Regions from separate parts of the Nitratireductor thuwali genome, predicted to be linked through region 2. Evidence: riboswitches for the same ligand, from Rfam matches in the RefSeq annotation. Region 2 holds a riboswitch; the other holds the start of a gene.
The links. Region 2 has a riboswitch for cobalamin ahead of NTH_RS03260 (TonB-dependent receptor plug domain-containing protein). Riboswitches for the same ligand answer to the same signal wherever they lie in the genome.
Positions count from the first base shown of each region.

Region 1: it holds a riboswitch for cobalamin, as region 2 does, so the genes downstream of both, NTH_RS07190 ((2Fe-2S) ferredoxin domain-containing protein) here and NTH_RS03260 (TonB-dependent receptor plug domain-containing protein) in region 2, are expected to answer to the same signal.

Region 1 covers NZ_CP030941.1:1,508,022-1,513,641, forward strand. The annotation lists gene NTH_RS07175 (ABC transporter permease) at 171-932, opposite strand; gene NTH_RS07180 (ABC transporter permease) at 929-1,852, opposite strand; gene NTH_RS07185 (ABC transporter substrate-binding protein) at 1,861-3,360, opposite strand; gene NTH_RS07190 ((2Fe-2S) ferredoxin domain-containing protein) at 3,373-4,197, opposite strand; cobalamin riboswitch at 4,298-4,511, opposite strand; gene aztD (zinc metallochaperone AztD) at 4,587-5,620, opposite strand, start outside.
Region 2 covers NZ_CP030941.1:683,753-689,372, reverse strand. The annotation lists gene NTH_RS03275 (ABC transporter ATP-binding protein) at 1-239, opposite strand, end outside; gene NTH_RS03270 (FecCD family ABC transporter permease) at 239-1,228, opposite strand; gene NTH_RS03265 (ABC transporter substrate-binding protein) at 1,225-2,118, opposite strand; gene NTH_RS03260 (TonB-dependent receptor plug domain-containing protein) at 2,115-4,022, opposite strand; cobalamin riboswitch at 4,143-4,348, opposite strand; gene NTH_RS03255 (ABC transporter substrate-binding protein) at 4,657-5,620, shown strand, end outside.

The DNA of each region.
Region 1 (5,620 bases), 820 kb from region 2:
CGATCAAAGAAACTATAGGGTTGCGATCGGCTGCGATCAATCAAGTCAGGTCAGCCAGCTTGCGCCCATTCCCGATCTCACTTCCTGCTTCCTTTCATGGTTCGAACTCGATGCCGCCTCGCTCGTGTGGCTGGATCACGCTGATGCAGACAATCCCGGTCTGGGCCAACCTACCGGCGGTCCAGTCCCAGGTTGAGCGCCAAAGTGACGGCTGCGATCGCCAACCCGGGCCAGATCATCAGCATGGGATCGTCGAACATGAACATGCGGTATTCATAGAGCATCGAACCCCAGTCCGGTTTCGACGGGTCGGAGCCAAGGCCGATGAAGGCGAGCGATGCATACGCCACCACCGATTGCCCCGCCTGGCTGCCGGTATGGGCCAAGATGATCGGCAGCGTGTTGGGTAGGACGTGACGCAGCATGAGACGCGGCGTCGATACGCCGAGCGCCCTTGCGGCGTGCACGAAGGATTGCCCTAGCACCCGGTGCGCCAGCGAATTTGAAAAGAGCGCGTAGGGGCCGACGCCGGCGAGGCCGAGCGCGATGCCGGCCGTCGCGGGCGACAGACCGAAAATCGCCGCAGCGGTCAGCGCCCAGATCATCGTTGGCACGACGATGAATAGCTCGGCGGCGCGCAGCGTGACCTGCTCGCGCCAGCCTCCCAGGATCGCAGCCGCGGTGCCGATCAGCGAGCCGCCGATGAAGCCGATCGCGCCGACGGCGAGCACGACCGAGGCCGTACGCCAGCCGGCGATCAGCATGCGCGAAGCGAGATCGCGGCCGAGATGGTCGGTCCCGAGCGGGTGCGTGAACGAGGGCGCCGCGTGCCGCAGAGTCAGATCCACCGCATCCGGATCGTGCGGCTGCCAGAAACCGCCGGCGAGAACGACGAGGCCGCAAAAGGCGCAGATGGCGAGCTTGCCCTTCATCGGGCCGAGCGCGGGTCGAGCCGCCGCAAGGCTAGCTCCACGCCACCATTCATCGCCAGCATCCAGGTCGCGATGACCATGATGTAGGCGAGGAGCACATAGTAGTCGCGCGCGCCGATGCTCTGGACGAGAAACTGGCTGATGCCGGGCAGCCCGAACAGGACTTCGAGAGCGGCGGTCGCGCCAATCGCCCAGCCGGCCTCGGAGCGGATCGCTGACAGCAGCGCGTAGACCGCGCTGCGGTGGCCATGGCGCCAAAGCGCCTGGCGGCGCGTCAGACCCTTGGCGAGCGCCGTGCGGAAATAGGGCTGGCCGGCCTGGCCGACGAGATCGCGGCGATAGACGCGGGCAAGCATGCCGGTGGAATGCAGCGCTACCAGCGAGGCGGTAAGGATCAACACGTCCGGCCCCCCGGAGAACGGGCTGATCAGGCGCAATTTGACGCCGAGAACCCAGATCAGCACAAGGCCGATCCAGAATGCCGGCACCGCCTGCACGGTCACGGCGAGCAGCCGGCTAAGCCGGTCGGCCAGCCCATCTGGTCTGATTGCTGCCGCAAAGCCAAGCGGCACGGCCGCAAGGGCGGCCAATATCAGGCCGCCCAACCCGATGCCGAGCGACAGCGGCAGCCGCGCGAGAAACTCCTCCAGCACCGGACTGCCGGTGCGGAACGAGCGCCCCCAGTCGCCAGTGACGAAATCCGACAGCCATATCGCGTAACGGACCGGCAACGGCCGATCGAGGCCCCATTCCACGCGCAACGCGTTCACGGTGGCTCCGTCGACCGGCAGGTTCCAGGCCTGGATCGCGATCATGACCGGGTCGGACGGCATGAAGGCGACGACCAGAAAAGCCAGCGCCGAGACCGCCAGCAGGCTGGCGGCCGAACGCAAGCCGATCCGGATGATGATGGCGCTCAAGAAGCCCGTTACCGCGTCTCGCCCATGTCGGGCCGGATAACATGATAGTCCGAACCCCACGGCTCATAGTCCGCCAGCCGCTCCGACACGCCTACATGCCAGGAGGGCGAGACCAGAAAGGTGACCGGCACATCTTCAAACAGCTTCTGCTGCGCGTCGAGCGCGATCTCGGCGCGCCGCTTCGCCTCGCCCGAGGACGAGAAGCGGGCGATGATGGCGTCGAATTCCTCACTGTCATAGCGGGCGTGGTTGAGCGGCCCATCGCTCCTCAGCATCGAATTGAGGAAGAAGGCCGGGTCACCGCTGGGCGCGGTGTGCTGCGCCCATAGGAAGATGTCGAACTCGCCGGAAGCGGCGACCTCGTTGAGATTCTCCACCACCTGCGTGCCAATCTCGATGCCGACCTTGGCCAGTGCTGCTTTCACCACCGGCAGCATGGTGACAAGATCCGGCCGCTGCGGATAGGCGAAGACTTGCAGATGAAGCCGCTCGCCGTCCTTGACGCGGATGCCGTCGGCGCCCACGGTCCAGCCTGCTTCATCGAGCAGGGCCGAGGCCTTGTCCAGATCGGTCGAGCGCGGCTCTCGCGGCGCAAACGCGAAGTAGGGTGCGAAGGCCCCGGTCGCAGGCTGGCCGCCATTGATCGCGGCCACGAGCTGCGCGCGATCGATGGCGAGATCGACCGCCTGCCTGACGAGCGGGTCTGAGAGCGCCGGTCGCTCGGTGTTGAGGAAGCCGAAATACTGGTAGCCGACCGGGAAGCTCTTGACCGTCAGGCCGGGATTGGCTTTCAGCCGCGACAGCACCTCCGACGGCAGGCCGAAGGCGAGGTCAAGCTCGCCCGTCTCGAAGGCGAGCGCCATGGTCTGCGCGTCGCCGAACTTGCGCAGCGTGATCGGCGAGCGCTCGCCGGCGCCTTCGAAATGTTGGTTGGGCACCAGGTCGAGATGCGAATCCGGCCGCAACTCCGCGATTGCGTAGGGGCCGGTATAGACGGCATCGCCAGCATCGTTCAGCGTATAGGCGACCAGCGGCCATTCGGCGAACAGCGCCTGGATGAGCGGCACCGGCTTTTCCGTAGTCACTTTCAGAGTGAGTTCGCCGGTCGACTCGAAGCTGAGCTTGCCGCCGGTCGCAGCCGCCGTCTTGCTCTTTGCGAAGGTGTTGGCGAAGCCGGCGGCGAAGGCGGCGGCCGTCACCGGCGTGCCGTCCGAGAAGCGGCGGTCAGGCTGCAGCGTGATTATCCATTCGAGATCGCCGGTGCGTTCCGCAGTGGCGGCCAGCTCCGGCACCAGCTTGCCGTCCTTATCGACCATGAACAGCTTTTCGCCGACCCCGTGGCTGACCAGCGCCCAGCCGGCCGAACCGGCGGTCGGGTCCTCGCTGCCGAGCAGGAAGGTGGCGCCGATCTTCAGCGCCTCCTGCGCCAGAACCGGCGCGGGCATGGCAGAAATGGCGGTTGCCGATATGGTCGCAGCCGCAAGGACAAGGCGTGAGAAATATCGCATGGAAGCATCTTCCTAGGTTTCGGATTGTTCAAGTGACGGGGGTGGCGCAGAACGCAGCCGCTGTTTGCGGCCCGTGGGCGCGTAGGCGAAATCGGAAACGACCTTTCCGCCGAGCAGATGCTGCTCGACGATGCGGTCGATGACGGCCTCGCTGACGCCGCCATAATAGGTGCCTTCGGGAAACACCTGCAGCACCGGCGCCAGACTGCAGGGGCCGAGGCAAGTCGACTTTGCGGTCATGGTGCCATCGCCGGTGATGCGGAGTTTGCGCTCCTGCTGGCGGTTGCGTAGGTGGCCCCAGATCACGTCCGCGCCGGCCGCATTGCAGGCGCCGCCCTCGCAAACCAGCACACGGCGCTTCTGCGAAGGGACCAGCGAGCCTTCCGTCGCCTCCCGATCCGCCGGCGGGATCGGCATCTCCGCCGACGCACCACCCACCAGAGCGGCCAGGAGCGGCTCGAAGTGAAGGCTTTGCGCGATATCGCGGGATATGTGGATCGGCGGCCAGCCGCCCGGAAACTCCCTCTGCCACCGCTTCAGGGAGCGCGTCATCCAGTTGCGGAAGCTCGGCTCCATCGGCAGCATCAGTGGCACGATCACGATCGTGCCATGGCCGCTGTCGCGCAGTGACAACAGCGCATCGCGCAGAGAAGGCTGCCCCTGTTCGCAATAGCAGGAGACCGCCTCGGCAACGCCCGGCAACATGGAGGCAATGGCGGCCAGCCGCCTCATCTCCGCGTGCGGCGCGGCTGCGAAGGCAGACTTGGTGAGCAGCACCACCGCCTTGCCGGCCGGCTTGGCCGGCGCTTCCGAGTGGCGCGAAGAGGGTTCTTGCATGAAAAATCCCCGACCTGACGTGAACGGGGATCGGGAAACGTGGCCGTGCAGACACGAGGCGTCTGCGACAACGCGCGCTCCCATGGCAGTCCCCGGCCATGGAACACTATGCGGTCAGGCAGGTCTCCTGGCTTGCGGGTCGTCGCTGCCTTGCCTGTCTTCCCGGCCAAAAGGCCAGTGACGTCTAGGGCAAAGCGGCTCGCCGCTCACAGTTGCGGGTCAGCTCCGGATTTCCCTGGATCGGGGCACCGGATTCCCTCTTAGCTCCTGACCGGACGAATCCGGCCCGAAGAACCTTAACCAACCCGAACGTCCCCAACCGCGGCTTCCCTGTCAATCCTCTTCGGCGACATTTCCACCGCGCCGGCGACGCGAGCGGCCGCCCGCGGTCAGTGCGCCATCATCTCGTCAACGATGTCCTCCGCGCTCAGGGAGGAAGGATAGTAGGTCGGCCAGTTCGTCACTTCCTCCAGCAAAGCGGCGCGATCGTCGCCCCAGTAGAGGTGATAGTGGTCGGCGTCCGCCGGCGCGATCTTGTGGTCGCTGAACTGGATGTACTGGGGCGCGGCCTCGTCGCCCTCGGTCTTTTCGAAGATGAAGCGCACGCCGCGATTGCCCTTCTTGTAGGTCAGGATCTCATAGCCGTCGCTCGCATAGCGGGCTCTGAGCGGCTGCCCGTTGTTGAAGAACGTGACGGTATCGCCATCGATCACGATACGCTCGACGTCGGTTTTGTAGCCGACCTCGTAATAGGCCTCATATTCCGCCGCGGTCTTATCGCCCGTTTGCGCCTTATGCTCCATGACCGGGTCGAGCGTCCCGTCCTGCAGGTAGGGGTAGACCGACTGCCAGTCGCCTTCCCAGTCTGACAGGGCACGTTCCCTGATCTGGTCATCCTCGAAATAGCCCTTGTAGATCTGGTCGGCATCGTGATCGTGAGCATGATCATGGTCATCATGGGCTTCCTCGCCTTCGTGCGCCTCGCCCGAGCCGCCGACTGCGACGATATTGTAAGGCTTGCCCTCAACCGCGATCTCACCGGCCTTCTGGAAGGAGGCGGCCGCCACGGAATGCACAACGCCGTTCAGCGGGTCGGTGACATAGATATTGTCGCCGGCGACTGCAATGCGCGGCCGCGGATCGCTCCAGTGCCCGTCCATCGAGTAGGGACCGGTGAGCCCGAGCGAATTGGCAATCCCGCCCTTGATCACGTCGACCTGGTGAAGCTGTCCGTCCTCGGTGAAGACATAGGCGAACCTTGCCCGGATCGGATCCACCGCAAAATGCACGCGGCGCGTCGGCAGCTCGATCAGCCGAAAGGCATCGCTTTCCATGGGATCGATCAGCACCACCTCGTCGGCGCCGTAATTGCCGAGGAAATATTGCAGGCCTCTGCCGCCGGCGAGCGTGGTGGATTTGCCGT
Region 2 (5,620 bases):
AGGTAGGCCAGCAGCCGAGCTCGCGCGGCGGGAGAAAGACGGGCAAGATCGTCATCACCGAGCGCGATGATGCCGGAAAAGGCGGTCTGCGCGGCGATGGCGCGCATGAGGGTCGATTTGCCGGCGCCGTTGGGGCCGAGGAGCCCGACGACCTGGCCGCTTGCCAATGCCAGCGATACATCACGCAGGACGGTGCGGCCGGATAGCACCACGGAAAGCTTGTCCGTCCGAAGCTGCATCAGAGCATCTCCCGCCGACCGCGCACCACCAGCCACAGGAAGAAGGGAGCGCCGATGAGAGCGGTCAGAACGCCGACGTTCAACTCGCCCGCAGGCAGGATGACACGCACGGCGATGTCGGCGGCCAGAAGAAGCGCTGCGCCGCCGAGACCGGCGGGCAGGAGGAGGCGGCTCGGCATGCGGCTGGTCAGCGGGCGTATGAGGTGGGGCACGACGAGCCCGACGAAGCCGATCGTGCCGGCAACGGCGGTGGCCGCGCCGACGCCAAGCGCCACGCCGGCCACAATCAGGAAACGCGATTTCCCCATGTGAATACCAAGGCTTGCGCCTGCTTCCTCCCCCAGTGAGAGCGCATCGATGGCGCGCGCCGACAGTGCTATCAGGAGCCAGCCGACGACCATCAGGGGCGCGGCCATGACCACGAACGCCATCGAGCGGTCCTTCAGCGAGCCGAGCAGCCAGAAGATGATCTCGTAGCTGGCGAAAGGGTTTGGCGAAAGGTTGAGCACGAGCGCCGTGAGGGCGCCGGAAAGGCTGGAGAGCGCGACGCCAGCCAGGATCAAAGTCAGCGTGGAGCCGCCGCGGGCGGCGAGCGCGAGCAGGATGAGCACGGCGACAAGTGCGCCTGCCAATGCGCCCGCCGGCAAGGCGTAGAGCGAAGAGCCGGCGAGGCCCGTGTAGAAGACGGCGACCGCGCCGAAGGCGGCGGTGGCGGAGACGCCGATGATGCCGGGCTCGGCCAGAGGATTGCGCAGAAAGCCCTGGAGCACCGCGCCCGACAGGCCGAGCGTGAAGCCGATTGCAAGGCCGAGCAGCGCGCGGGGGAGGCGGATTTCGCGCATGATGATGCCGGCCGCCTCTCCGCCGCCGGCGAACAGGCCAAAAAGGCTTTCGCGCAGCGCCAGGTCGGCCGGCCCGACGGCCAGGGATCCTGCAAACAGAACGAGAGCAAGGAGCGCAAGCGCTGCGTTGAGCCGGAGCGGGCTCATGAATCGCTCTCCGTTTCGCTGCACGGCGCGATCTCCCGGCGCAATGCGAAAAGGGCTTTCACCGCGTCGAGCGTGGCCAGGCTGCCGCAGGACCAGGCGCCTTGCGGCACGAAAGCGCCAATGCGCGTTCCGGGGAGGCTTTGCAATGCCGGATGGCGGGGGACGCGCTCGCCCAGCGACGGAGCGTCGTCCCCGCCTGCGGAGGTGATGATGATGTCGGGAGGATCGGCCACGATCTCCTCGATCGGGAAGGGGGCCATGCCGGTGACGCCCTTTTCCGCCGCAAGATTGCGGAAGCCGGCGGCTGCGACGACCGAATCGGCCAGAGTGCCGGCGCCCAGGGCGACGCCGTTCTGGTCATAGGCGAGGGCGGAGGGCTTTGCCGCGCATTGCCTCGAACGAATGTCGGCGAGCTCCGCCTCGAACCGGGCGGCGACTTCCTTCGCCTCGTCCCGCTGTCCCAGAAGCGCGCCCATGCGGCGGATTTCGCCGGGGATCGTGTCGAGGGTCTGGGCGAAGGAGAATTCCTCGACGCGAAAACCGAGTTTCTTCAGAAGCTCGGTCGTGTTGTGCAGAGAGTAGGTCCCGGTGACGATGAGGTCCGGCCGTGCCAGGAACACTTCTTCGGCCCGTCCGCGGTTGACGGGAAATCGTTGCGCCGCGGCATGCAGCGGCGACAGGCTGGGCTCGCGGGCGAGGAAGGAGACCGAAACCAGTTGGCCGGGCGCGGCCAGCATCATTGCGAGCTGATCTGTGCACACATTCAGCGACATGACGCGGGCGGGTGGTGCGTCTTCCGCTCGCGAAAGCGCCGGCGTGAAGAAGAGGGCGCCGGCGATGAGGCCCAGGCCGGACAAGGCCAGAACGCGCTTCCGGCCTCGGTCAGTCATGGCCCGAATTTAGCTTTGAAGCCGGCGAAGACGGAGATGCCGGGTGTGCCGTAGCCGCGCGCCGTCTGGTAATCCTGGTCGAGCAGGTTTTCGCCACGAAGATAAAGTTCGGTATTCTCGGTCGGCTTGTAGGCGAGTTTGGCATTGAGCAAGAAATAGTCGTCGAGCTCGTAGTTTCCCGTATCCACTGTATCGAGCGCAGCGAGGCCGGAAGCGGAAATCGTCCACTTTTCGGCGGGACGATAATCCGCCGTCAGCGCAACCGTGTGGCGCGGCACGCGGGCACTGCGGCTGCCGTCGGGTGCTTCGGACTGGGTGTAGGTATAGCTCGCGCCGAGATCGAGCCAGGGGGTGGCCGCATAGGCGAAGGACGCCTCCACGCCGCGCATCTGTGTGGTGCCGGGTACCTGAGCATACCGGCACTCAAAAGGCGCTGTCTCGACGCAATCGATCAAATTGTCGATCTCGATCTGGAAGTAGGTCAGGTCGGCGACAAGCCGCTCGTCGAGGAGACGCTGTTCAACGCCAATATCGAAGCTGGTGCTGGTTTCCGGCTTCAGGTCCGGATTGCCGACGGGAGCACCGCCTACGTAAAGCGGGGGAGCGAAGAGCTCATAGAGGCTTGGCGCCCGAAAACCGGTGCCCGCGGAGGCGTGCAGCCTGGTGCCCGTGTCGGCGAAAAGATAGGCGCCCGCCACGCGGTAAGTCGTCTCGCCGCCGAAACTGCTGTGTTCGTCGTGGCGCAAGCCGAGGCTGAGGGTAAGGTTCTCGATCGGGTCGAGAATGCCTTGCGTCCATACGCCGGTCATATCGACCGAATCGTCGATAGGCAGAGAGCCGGCGTCGTCGGTGAAGCTGGCGCTCTGGCGCTCGTGGTCCGCCCCGTATTGCAAGGTCAGCCATTCGGTTGCCTCGAACGATCCCTGATACTCCGCCTTGAGGCGCTTGCCCTCGTAATCCGCGTTGTAGGGACCAAACGTGGAATCGCTGTGGAGGCTGCGGTCGAGCGAGAAACCCTGCATGGCAAAGGTGTTCTTCAGTCGGCCGTCCATCAGGTCGAGGTCAAAGCCCATGCGGCCGGCGATCTGGCGGTTGCGGTTGATGTTGGTGTGGAACGGATCGTCCTGCGGCGGGTCCGCGAAGGCGTCGTCGAACTCGGCTTCGGCGTCTATATAGAGGCCCGAGGCGAACACGGCGAAATTCTCGCTGAACCTGTACTCGCCGCCGATATCGGCGCTGATGTTATCGTAGGAATCGCGTTCGGAGCCCGCGGCTGCGGCCGAGATGCCGTCGGTATGAAAGCCAAGGAGATTGAAGGTGAGGCGGCCGTTGCCTTTTGCCGCGCGCAGGCCGTAGGAGCCGCGCGCGGTTCCGCGCGACCCACCTTCGCCGGAGACGAGATGGGAGATGCCGGGTTCGATATCGCCGAGCGTCGAAAGGCTGATGACGCCAGCGATGGCGTCGGAGCCGTAAAGGGTGCTTTGGGAACCCTTGAGAACCTCAATCGAGTCGATGCCGCCGGACAGGAGGTACTGATAGGACGTCTGCACCTGGGTGCTGGTTGGATCGGAGATGTCGATGCCGTTGTAGAGCGTCTTCACATAACGTCGCGGCGCGCCCCGGAGCGACAAGCTGCCTTCGGCGCCCGGACCGCCCGCGGAACTGAGGGTAATGCCCGGCACCTGGGCGAGATAGTCGACCACCAGCGGTTGCGATTGCTCTTCGATCTCCATTCGGGTCACCGTGGAGCCCGTTTTGGACAGTTCGGTGGCCATCCTGTTCGGAGTGACGACGATCTCCCCCAGGTCAAGGTCCTGGGCGATGGTCGGCGTGGAGACGGCGAGTGCCAGTGCGAGCACCGACGCGGCAGTGGCAAGTGCGGCTTTGATCTGATTTGCGGCCATGGGCGTTCCTCCGCAACGGCTCAAGAGGTACTGGAAGGAACGGGCGCCCGCCCGGTCTCCACCAGCGATGACGAAACGCCACCACTGCGAAAACCACAGCCCCGGAAGCTTCCCGCATCCGGCAGGTGACGGCCCGAGGCAGGTTTCCTGGCTCGCGCGTCTTCGGCTTCCCCGCCTTCCCAGGCAGAACTGCCCAGTGGCATGTGAGGAAAGCCTCGGCGCTTACAGTTGCGGGAGCAGCTACGGCCCCGACGCGTGATGCGTCGCCCGTATTCCCTTTTACCCCGGCAGATGGCTGACGGGGCACCTCAGGCAGAGCGAGACGATTAGCAAGGCGCGCCAACAGCGTCAATCGAAGCGACGGCTGGCATACGCCTTTCGCACCGGCGCTTCGACCGGGTCTGCCCAAAATATCGCAGATTCTCCTTCGGCTATCGCTTTTGCGTCAAACTTGTCGCATTCTCCGCCTTCAATACCGCATCCAATGCAGCAATCTGACCGCAGACTGGAGCCGTCAATCCAGCATATCCAGTGGGGCAAGCTTCTTTGACATCGGCGTTTCGATGCGGAATGCTAACCCGGCAGGCAGATGTCACACGGGCATGCGAAACAGGCAGGAAATGGGAGTGGGTCGATGAGATTCTTCAAGAGCAACAGTGGAAGCGTGCCGGCACGCATTGCCGCGCTGGCCGAGGAGGCCAAATCCGGAGCATTGGACCGTCGCGAGTTCCTGGCGCTGGCGAGCGCTTTCGGCGCGACGACGGCGGGCGCCTACGCCATGCTGGGCATGGCGGCGCCGACGCGGGCGGTGGCACAGGAGCCGAAGCGGGGCGGCGTGCTCAAGGTCGCCATGTGGATCAAGGAAAACAAGGATCCGATGACCGCAGACTGGTCGGAAATCGCCAATGCGATGCGCCAGACGCTGGAGCCCCTGGTCAAGTATACGCGCGACTTCACCTTCGAAGGCCGGCTTTTGGAAGGCTGGGAAGTCAATGAGGACGCCACCGAGTATGTTTTGAACGTGCGCCAGGGGGTCACTTGGAACAATGGCGACGCCTTCACCGCCGACGACGTGATCTACAACCTCAACCGCTGGTGCGACCAGTCCGTCGAGGGCAACTCGATGGCCGCACGCATGGCCAGCGTCATCGATCCGGAAACGAAGAAGGCGCGCGAGGGCGCCATCCAGAAGGTGGACGACCACACGGTCAAGCTGGTGCTGCCGGAGCCAGATATCTCCATCATCGCCGGCTTCGTCGACTACCCGGCCCTGATCGTTCACCCGAGTTTCGACGAGACGGGGCGCGATTTCGTCGCCAACCCAATCGGGACCGGCCCGTTCGAGCTGGTTTCCTACGAGGTGGGCAACCGGGTCGTGCTCAAGCGGCGCGAGAACGGCCAGTGGTGGGGCGGCGAACCTTATCTCGACGGTATCGAGTTCATCGACTACGGCACCGATCCTTCGACCATGGTCTCGGCCTTCGAATCCGGCGAGGTGCATACGAACTACGAGACCAGCGCCGACTATATCGACATCCTTGACGGGCTGGGACTGGAGAGATCGGAAGTGGTGACGGCGGCGACCATCGTCGCCCGCA